3 regions of the Mesorhizobium sp. ES1-3 genome follow, and region 3 is predicted to be linked to each of the others. Evidence: predicted binding sites of a transcription regulator. Region 3 holds the regulator's gene; each other region holds the start of a gene.

Evidence for each region. Region 3 encodes PhoB, which activates phosphate uptake and scavenging genes when phosphate is short. Its sites were predicted from a motif close to TGTCATNNANCTGTCAT; they were not measured.
Region 1: the regulator PhoB is predicted to act here: its motif matches at 1,921-1,937, upstream of phnF (phosphonate metabolism transcriptional regulator PhnF).
Region 2: the regulator PhoB is predicted to act here: its motif matches at 1,953-1,969, upstream of phnC (phosphonate ABC transporter ATP-binding protein).

The regions. Positions count from the first base shown of each region.
Region 1 covers NZ_JAIUGW010000024.1:62,764-66,036, reverse strand. The annotation lists gene LB536_RS25280 (carbon-phosphorus lyase complex subunit PhnI) at 1-766, opposite strand, end outside; gene phnH (phosphonate C-P lyase system protein PhnH) at 769-1,380, opposite strand; gene phnG (phosphonate C-P lyase system protein PhnG) at 1,380-1,841, opposite strand; gene phnF (phosphonate metabolism transcriptional regulator PhnF) at 1,960-2,709, shown strand; gene LB536_RS25260 (zinc-binding alcohol dehydrogenase family protein) at 2,712-3,273, opposite strand, start outside.
Region 2 covers NZ_JAIUGW010000024.1:69,395-72,667, reverse strand. The annotation lists gene phnD (phosphonate ABC transporter substrate-binding protein) at 1-907, opposite strand, end outside; gene phnC (phosphonate ABC transporter ATP-binding protein) at 1,017-1,874, opposite strand; gene LB536_RS25310 (DUF1868 domain-containing protein) at 2,005-2,715, opposite strand; gene LB536_RS25305 (DapH/DapD/GlmU-related protein) at 2,801-3,273, opposite strand, start outside.
Region 3 covers NZ_JAIUGW010000005.1:59,535-62,807, forward strand. The annotation lists gene LB536_RS09520 (LysR family transcriptional regulator) at 1-27, opposite strand, end outside; gene LB536_RS09525 (sterol desaturase family protein) at 140-1,111, shown strand; partial or broken gene LB536_RS09530 (sugar kinase) at 1,164-1,496, shown strand; gene phoB (phosphate regulon transcriptional regulator PhoB) at 1,781-2,470, opposite strand; gene phoU (phosphate signaling complex protein PhoU) at 2,490-3,197, opposite strand; gene pstB (phosphate ABC transporter ATP-binding protein PstB) at 3,223-3,273, opposite strand, start outside.

The sequences.
Region 1 (3,273 bases), on a different contig from region 3:
GGCATTCGGTGACCCGCACCGTGCCGAGCGGCACGGCGAAAGGCAGTTCGGGCACGTCGAGTTCCAGCTCAACCTCGCCGATGCGGATCTCGCCGACGAAGGGATGGTTGCGGGCATAGCCGCGCTGCGTGGAATAGCCGAGCGCCAACAGAAAACCCTCGTCACCGCGCGACAGCGCCTGCAGGCGGATGTCGCGCGCCATCGGGAATTCCAGCGGCTCACGGGTGATGTCGCCGGGAATGTGGTCCTGCGGCATGTCGCCATCGGGCTCGATCAGGCCTTCGCGAGCAAGGATGGCCGAGACACGCGGCATGGGCTCGGCCTCGCCGGCGCGCTGCAACGGTTCGGCGACATCGGCGCCGGCGGCAAGCTCCGGGTCGAGCAGGCGGTGGGTGTAGTCGAAAGTCGGACCAAGCAGCTGGCCGCCAGGCAGGTCCTTGTAGGTCGCCGAGACGCGCCGTTCGACCAGCATCGCGCTGGTGTCGATCGGGCTGGTGTAACCGAAGCGCGGCAGGGTGGTGCGGTAGGCGCGCACCAGGAAGATCGCCTCGATCATGTCGCCGCGGGCCTGGACGATAGCTAGCGCGGCGAGTTCACGGTCATAGAGCGAGCCTTCGCTCATCACCCTGTCGACGCCGAGCGCCAGTTGTTCGACAATCTGGTCAAGGCGCAGCGCCGGCACCGAGCGGTCGCCGCGCCGGCGGTCGGCAAGCAGGCTGTGAGCGTTGGCAATTGCGGCTTCGCCACCTTTGACCGCGACATACATCTTCAAGCCTCCATCGTCTTGATGCGCGTCGTGCGCGGCAGGCAGGTTATGCCGTCCGATGTGGCGAGGATGATGTCGACGCCACGAGGAAAGCGCTTGTTGTTTTGCTTCCACTGCTCGACGAAATGGCGCGGCATCTGGGCCGGTGCGATCGTGGCGCTGGTTTCGATGCCGGGGCCTTCCAGCAACAGCGGGGCCCCTGAAGCGAGGTCGCCGACCTGCAGGATCAGCGTCGTCGATCGGTCGGGATAGTCCTGCGTGCCCTGCGAAAAGCCATCGATCGCCATCATCTCGGCGGGCATGGCAATAAACGCGAAATGCGCGTCGGCTGATGTGTTGGCCAGCGGTGCGCCCGTGTGGAAACCAAGCCAGGAGCTGATCGCCACGGAGGCATGCAGTGCCGGGTCGAGCCAGAGCGGCGTGTCGTTGTCGCACAGCGCCAGGGCAATGGCGCCTGATGTTGCCGAAAGCGGCGCCGGCGGGCGGGCCAGGGCCGGTAATGGCTGGACACTGCCCGGCCGCGCCATGGCATCCATGAGGGCCCGAAACACGGCCTGGGCGTTGAAGACCGGATCGGCGAAACCGCCTTCGATCGATTGCGCAGCGATATCCATCAATCTTCTCCGCGAACCATGGTGAAGAAATCCACCTTCGTTGCCGCCGTCTCGGCGCGGCGTTTTTCGTGGGCAGCGGTCAGAGCCGAGCGCAGGGGCGCAATGAGCCCGGTCTCGACCTCGGTGCGGCGGGTAGGGTCCTGCCAGAGCGCGTCGGCGATGGCTGCAAGCTTCGCCTTCTGCTTGTCGCGGCCAAGCGCGTAGCAATGGCCTACTTGCCCGGATGGCAGCCGGACCGTGGCACGAGTGATGGTCGCTTCGCCGACATTGAAGGGCGCGCCGCCGCCGCCGATGCGGCCGCGCAGCGTGACCAGGCCGGTCTCGGGGCCGCGCAGCAATTCGGCTTTCGAAGGCAGGCCGGCCTCGTTCCAGAGCCGCACGATGTCATCGCCGCTCGATTGCGCCAGCGTCGCCATGGCGGCTTTGCGCTCGGCCTGATCGCGGGCTTCCTGTCCTCGCATCGCCAACTTTCCTCTTCGCTAAATTTGTCTATTGATATAGACAACTATACAAATTATACATATTACCTAACGCGAGTCCATGACGGGTGCGTGACAGGATTGGCCGGGGGGCAAAAACATGATCGGGCAGCAGGTGGCCGACAGCATCGAGCGGCGCAGCGGTGTTTCACTGTGGCGCCAGATCGCCGACAGGATCCTGCAATCGATTGCCAGCGGCGACTTCGCCGAGAATGCCGCGCTGCCGCCCGAGGTCGCGCTGGCCGAGCGCTACGGCGTCAACCGTCACACCGTACGCAGCGCCATATCGGCGCTCGTGCAGGAGGGCGTATTGCGGGCCGAGCAGGGACGCGGCACCTTCGTCTTGTCGCGCAAGCGGCTGTCCTATCCGATCGGCGCGCGGACACGCTTTTCGACTGGCCTGCAGGGGCAGACGTCGGAACGGCACATCGTACTGCTCTCCTCATCGAACGAGCCCGCCAGCCAGCGCGTTGCCGAAGGGCTCGGTTTGGCCCGGGGTGCCGGGGTAATCAGGTTGGAAACGCGCGGCGAGGCCGACGGACGACCGGTGTCGCGCGCCGCCGCCTGGTTCGAGGGGAGGCGCTTTGCCGGCATCGACAAGGCGATGGCGCAGACCGGTTCGATCACCGCGTCGCTCGCCCGTTTCGGTATCGACGATTATCTCAGGCAGTCGACGGTGCTGTCGGCGCGCCACGCGGACGCCGCCGATCTTGCCGACCTCGACCTGCAGCCCGGCGCCATCGTGCTGGTCACGGTGGCGGTCAACGTCACGCCTGACGGCCAGCCGATCCAGTTTTCCGAATCGCGCTTCCCTGCCGAGCGAGTGGAGCTGAAGCTATCGGCGCTGTAAGGCTATCCGATCTCGATCACGGCCTTGATCAGGCCCGACTTTTCGTGCGCCCAGCGTGCGAGATCCCCTGGCGTATCGGCCAGCGTGGTGCGGTGGGTGACGAGCTTGGCTAGCGGCACGGCCCCATTGCGGATCGAGGCGGCGACATGATCGAAGTCGGCGCGCAACGCATTGCGGCTGCCGATCAATGTCATTTCGCGCTTGTGGAACTCAGGGTCGGAAAAGACGATGTCGTCCTTGACGACGCTGACCAGCACCAGCGTGCCGCCATGCGCGACATGGGCGAAGGCCGATTGCACGGACCGGGTGTTGCCGGTGGCATCGAAGACCGCGTCGAAGCCTTCGCCGTCGGTCGCATCACGCACCAGATCTGACACGGGTGCTTGCGAGCCGTCGAGAATCGAAAAGCCGAGCTCACTCGCGGCGAAGGCCAGTCTTTCGCTGCTCATGTCGAGAAGTGTCACGTCGAGCCCGGCAATGCGTGCGAAGATGGCGGTGCCAAGCCCAATCGGACCGGCGCCGATGACCAGCGCGCGTCCACCGGGCTCGGAACGCGCGCGGCGC
Region 2 (3,273 bases), on a different contig from region 3:
AGCCGCCGATGGCTGCCTTACGGGCTTCGACGATGACCTTGTAGAAGTCCGGCTTCACCGGAACGTAGCCGGTGAAGTCGCCGCCTTCGACGCCTTCGAAGCAAGCCTTGTCCTTCTTGGGCAGATCGGTGAAGAAGGCGGCCAGCTTGGCGGTCATGTCGTCGCCTATCGCGGTGCGCACGACGAGCGGGCCGTTCGGGATCAGGCCCGAGCGCCAGACTTCGACGAAGTCGTTGGGGTCGACGGCGCCCTTGGCGACTTCCTTGTGGAAGGTGCCGGAGGTGTAGCCGTTCTTGAAGTCGCCGGTGCCCGAGGAATCGTCGACCGCGACGTCGACCTTGCCATCACGCACGGCCAGAACGTTGTTTTCGTGGCCGCCGTTGAACTGGGTCGAAGCGAAGAAGGCCTCGTTCGAGGCGCCGGTGGTCTTCGGAATCTGGGTCAGCGGGATCAGGTAGCCGGAGGTCGAATCCGGATCGGCATAGCCGAGCTTCTTGCCCTTGGCCGACTTGATGTCGGTGATCCCGGAGGTCTTCAGCGCCAGGCCGATAGAATAATAGCCGGTGGCGCCGTCGGTCTGCTTGGTGGTGAGGATCGGGGTAACCGCCTTCGGATCCTTGAGATAGACGCTGGCATAGCCGGAAGCGCCGAGTTCGGCGAAGTCGAGCGTGCCGCCGAGCAGGCCCTGGATGACGCCGTCATAGTCGGCGGCGGGGAACAGCGAAACTTTCTCGAAGCCGAACTCGGTCTTCAGATGATCGGCCAGGCACTGGTAGTTGCGCAGCCGGTCGGTTTCGTTTTCGCCACCGAGAATGCCGACGCGAAATTCCTTCATGTCGGCGGCGTGGGCCATACTGGTGGCCATGGCGAGCACCGAAACGGCACCGAAAACCATCTTCCTGAACATTGATATCTCTCCTGTAAGTTCCGGCCCCGCGCCGGCAGCGTTCTTGATCTTGACAAGTGCCCTTGACGCGGGCGGACGATCCAGGCTGCTCGCTATGCCCGTAATGGGCTCAGTATCCCGGAAATGCGGGTTCGAGCGGTCCGGCGGATGCGGCGATCTTCTGCTTGAAGGCTACGCTGGTGGAGGTGATGACCTCCGATATCTCGCCGCCATTGCTGTCGGCGCCGTAGACAAGACGCACGGCGTCGCGGTCGAGCTCTTCGGGCGGCCCGTCGAAGACGACCTTGCCGGCGGCCATGCCGATGACGCGGTTGCAATAGGTACGAGCGGTATCGAGCGTATGCAGGTTGGTGACGACGGTGATGCCTTCGCGCAGATTGATGTCCTGCAGCGAATCCATCACCACCTTGGCGTTGAGCGGGTCGAGCGAGGCGATCGGCTCGTCGGCGAGGATCACCCTGGGCTGCTGCATCATGGCGCGGGCGATGGCGACGCGCTGCTGCTGGCCGCCAGACAAGGTGCCGGCCGGCTGAAGTGCCGTACGGGCGATGTCGAGCCGCTCGAGCGCGGCGACCGCCTCTGCGCACTCGGCGCGCGAGAACATGCCGAGAAGGTTGGACAGGGTCGAGCGGTGGTTCAGTTTGCCGAGCAGCACGTTGGTCAGTACGTCGAGGCGCGGCACCAGGTTGAACTGCTGGAAGATCATGGCGCAATCGCGCTGCCAGCGCCGCAAGGGCGAGCCGCGCAACTGGGAAACCTCCGCCCCGTCAAAAAAAATCGACCCCTGGCTGGGGTCGACAAGACGGTTGATCATGCGAAGAAGCGTCGATTTGCCGGCGCCCGAACGACCGATGACGCCAACCATCTGCCCCTGCGGGATCGAGATGTTGATGTCACTGACGGCGGTGTTCTTGCCAAATCGTCGGCTGACGCCGCGGATTTCGAGCGTGGCAGAGCTTGCTGACATGGGCTGGTTCCAGTCCGGTCCATATTGATCGTCAGGCTCTCGCCTAACGCAGCCACATGAACCTGCCGTGTCGCCGGCATGTCAGTTTTGTTACGCTCCACAGATACGACGGTCGGCGTCCTGCTGGCGATCAGCCAAGCACCAGCAATTCCTCGAAATGTTTCATGTCGCGGAATGCGCAGAAGGCGGGGGCCTTGATCTCGATCACCGGAGCCTGCCGCGCGAAAAGCGCCAGGCAATCGTCGAACAGCGCCTGCCATGCGGCAGCGCTGTCGTCGGCGAGACGCTGGATCTGGTAGGCGAAGGTGATGTGAAAGAGGTAATTGTCGTGGTCGGGGTGCCGGTAGCCGAACGGCACAGTCAGAGCATCGCGCCATGCACGCATGATGCGCATGTCCTCGTCGGTCGCGCCGGCAACGGTGAGGCCGGTCGGCAGAACTTCGACCACCTTGATGTTGAACGGGCCGGCGCCCTGGAAACCCTTCAGGCGTTCCAGATAGAGGCGGGTCATGGCGTCGATGCTGGTGTCGAGCGGCACGTCCCGTGGCCAGTAAGGCAAGCGGCGGCGATATTCGATGACGCCCTGGAACAGCGTCATGTGCAGGCTGGAGACGGGTGTAAAGGCGAGGCGGTCGACGTCCGACATTGCCAGCATCTTCTCGCGCACGGCCAGCACCACCGCTTCGGAGGGCGAGCCGCCGACCAGATGGCTGACGACGGTGTTGCCGGGCTCGAGGAGAAAGTTGCCCGATCCATCGTAGCGCGTGCCAAGATGCGCCGGCGGCGTCGGATTGGAGCCGGCAAAGAATCCGGTGAGCGAGGGTCTGACGGTGTCGAGCATGGCGATCTCCTTGGGAGATGGCGTCCTGTCCGAATCGTATGTCAGGGATATGAACAGGCTCGCCCTATGACGATGATCTGATGCTCTACCCTTCGTATTTCTCCAGGAACGCCTCGGCGGACAGTTCGCGGAAATCGTCGAGCGAGGCACGTAGCCTCGCATGGTCCCAGTCCCACCAGGCCAGCGCCTGGTAGCGCTCGGCGATGCGACGGTCGAAGCGCTCGCGGATCGGCTTGGCCGGCACGCCGGCGACGATGGTGTAAGGGGCGACATCCCTGGAGACCACCGCACCGGCGCCGACTGCCGCACCATCGCCGACGGTGACGCCGGGCAGGACGGTCGAGCCGTGGCCGAGCCAGGTGTCGTGGCCGATGATGACACGCTTGGCGCGACGCTCAGCGAAGAATTCGCTCTCATGCTCGGCGTCGTCCCAATAGTCCGAGGCGCGATAGGTGAAGTGGTGCAGCGTCGGCCGCCAGGTCGGGTGGTTGGTGGCGTTGAGGCGGACGCTTGCCGCGATGTTGGCGAACTTGCCGATCGTCGCGCACCAGACGGCGC
Region 3 (3,273 bases):
CAGCCAGGTCGGGTGCGGTGTTTTCATGAGATCTTACCATCAATTAAAATGACCCCAATACCTGAAAAGATATTCTTTGTGTTGTCAATTTCCGAGCAATACCCTGCGCATGAACCACGGCCGGAAAAGAGCGACATCGATGTCAGACCGGAAGGAATGGAACCACGTCCCCGACAGCCTGCCCATTGAGATTGCGCCGGTCTGGCGCTGGCCGCTGAACCTCGCAGCGATCTTTCGCTGGTATGTCGGAAGCTGGCTGCCTGTCTCAATCAATCTCGTCATCGTGGGGCTGGCCTTCGCGGCTTATGCCTTGGCCAGCCCCACGCTTGCCCAGGCGAAGGAGCCAGGGCTATGGATCGGGGTGATCTGGCTACGAAACTTCGGCCTGACGGTAGTTGTAGCGCAGGGGCTGCATCTTGTTTTTCACCGCCACCAGTTGCAGGGCACCGACAAGAAGTTTGATCCGCGCCCCTACCCGCGCAAGGGGCGCGCCTTCAGTTTCGACAGCCAACTGGCCGACAACGTGTTCTGGTCGCTGGCTTCGGGCGTAACGATCTGGTCGGCATACGAGGCGCTGGTCTGGTGGGCGATGGCCAATGGCTATGCGCCGACTCTAACATGGTCCGGCCACCCGGTCTGGTTCGTCGGCCTCTTCCTGTTGATCCCGATCTGGGAGAGTTTCTACTTCTACTGGATTCACCGGCTGCTCCATACGAAGCTCCTTTACCGCATCCACGCGCTGCATCACCGCAATATTGATGTGGGGCCGTGGTCGGGCCTTGCGATGCACCCGGTTGAACACATTTTCTATTTCGGAACCGCGCTGGTCCATTTCGTTGTTCCGTCCAGCCCGGTGCATCTTATCTGCCACCTGATGTTCTATGGCCTTTACGCCATTACCACCCATACCGGGTTCGAAGGGCTCTGGCTGGCCGGGCGCAAGCGCGTCGACCTGGGCACCTTCCACCACCAGCTTCATCATCGCTACTTTGAGGTGAACTACGGCACGCTGGAAGTGCCATGGGACAAGTGGTTCGACACCTTCCACGATGGCACTGAATCGGCAAAGGCACGGATGAAGGCGCGTCTTGCCGCGCGGCGCCGGCTATAGGTCACGCCGGCGGAACGGGCACGTGATATAAGCCCTCAGGCAGGTTTACGCCGCAGACCGCCCTAGCCCCCGATCTCTTTACCGCAAGGCCGGCGAAACGCTCGGATACGGGCTTGGCAGCCTGTTCGCGCTGATCGATCCCGCACCGGTCGCCATGGTCGGCGTCAGCGCCGCCGCCTTCGACCTGATCGAGCCGGCGTTGCGCGAGGCCATCGCCCACACCGCCGGCGGCCAGCATTCGGAATCGATTTCCTTCGACACCGAGCCGAACGAGCTGCCGCTCATTCGCGAAGGCTGCGCCATGCGCGCATTGACTTTCGTCGACCAGGAGATTTTCGCGCTGAGCGTGCAAGTGAGAGGGAGTGCCGGGAAGAGCGTTGCCTGAAACCGTGCAACGCCTTGCAGTCCGGGAAACGCATGGCCGGACGCCAGGACTGCGCGTCCCAACTGCTTGACTGGGCGTCCCAAGCTATTGACGGCTTCGATGACAGTGACACCCATGCCGTGTGATCGGTGTGACGCCGACGTTGGGGGGAGTGGAAAGTTCGACACCGGTTCAGATGCGCAAACCCGACAGCACGCTCGACATGGCAACGGCACAGCGAGTTGAATGGCCATTTCCGCGAGGCGAGGCATGTTTCGCTGCACTCGCGCTGGCTGAGCGGCGCTTTAATCCTCGCGGATCGCGTAGCCCGCGCCGCGGATGGTGCGGATGACGTCCGGCATGCGGCCATTGTTGACCGCCTTGCGCAGCCGTCCGACATGCACGTCCACGGTGCGCTCGTCGATATAGATCGTCTCGCCCCAGACATTGTCGAGCAGCTGGCTGCGCGAGAACACCCGGCCGGGATGGCGCATCATGAACTCTAGCAACCGGAACTCGGTCGGGCCAAGCCGGATCTCGCTCTTCTTGCGATAGACCCGGTGCGATTCGCGGTCGAGCACGATGTCTCCGACCTTGAGCACGCTGGACAGCACTTCCGGCTTGGCGCGGCGTAGCAGCGCCTTGACCCGGGCCATGAATTCCGGCGTCGAGAACGGCTTGACCAGATAGTCGTCGGCACCGGTCGAAAGGCCGCGCACGCGGTCGCTCTCCTCGCCGCGTGCCGTCAGCATGATGATCGGCAGCCTCTCGGTCTCGGGCCGCATTCGCAGGCGCCGACAGAGCTCGATGCCGGAAACCGCCGGCACCATCCAGTCGAGCACCAGGAGGTCGGGCACGTTCTCCTGGAGGCGGATCTCGGCTTCGTCGCCGCGCGTCACCACCTCGACCTGGTACCCTTCCGATTCCAGATTGTAGCGCAGGAGCACACCGAGCGGCTCCTCGTCCTCCACCACCATGATGCGTGGCGCGATCATCGATTGATCATCCCTGCCGTCAAGCCGCCGGCACCGACATCGCCGTCTCGTCCTGCTTCGGACGATTGGCGGGCAGTTGCGTGCCAGTCAGCACATAGTACGCATTCTCGGCGATGTTGGTCACATGGTCGCCGATGCGTTCGAGGTTCTTGGCGCAGAACAAAAGATGCGTGCAAGCCGTGATGTTGCGCGGATCCTCCATCATGTAGGTCAGGAGTTCGCGGAACACCGAGGTGTATTTGACGTCGATGCGTTCGTCGTCGTTCCTGAGCTTGGCGAGTGCGGCGGCATCGCCGGCCGCATATTCCTCGACCACGCCCTGCACCTGGATCAGCACCAGCTGCGCCATGGAGTCGATCGAATGCGACAGGTCGCGCGGCGTGGCGGTGAGGCCGACGGAGCCGACGCGCTTGGCGATGTTCTTGGCAAGGTCGCCGATGCGCTCGAGATCGCCCGCCATGCGGATCGAGCCGACGACATGGCGCAGATCGTCGGCCATCGGCTGGCGCTTGGCGATCAGGGTGATGGCGCGGTCGTCGAGTTCGCGCTGGCGCGCGTCCATGATGGCGTCGTCGGAGACGACGCGCTGTGCCAGCGCGTTGTCCGAATTCAGCAGCGCCTTGGTGGCGCCACCGACCATCGTGCCGGCGAGATCGCCCATGTCGCTGATCAGCCTGCTGATCTGTCCGAGATCCTCGTCGAAGGCTGCGACTGTGTGTTCGGCCATGATCCTGGTCCTCGTATGCGTGATATCAGCCGAAGCGGCCGGTGATGTAGTCCTGCGTGCGCTTCTCGCGAGGCGA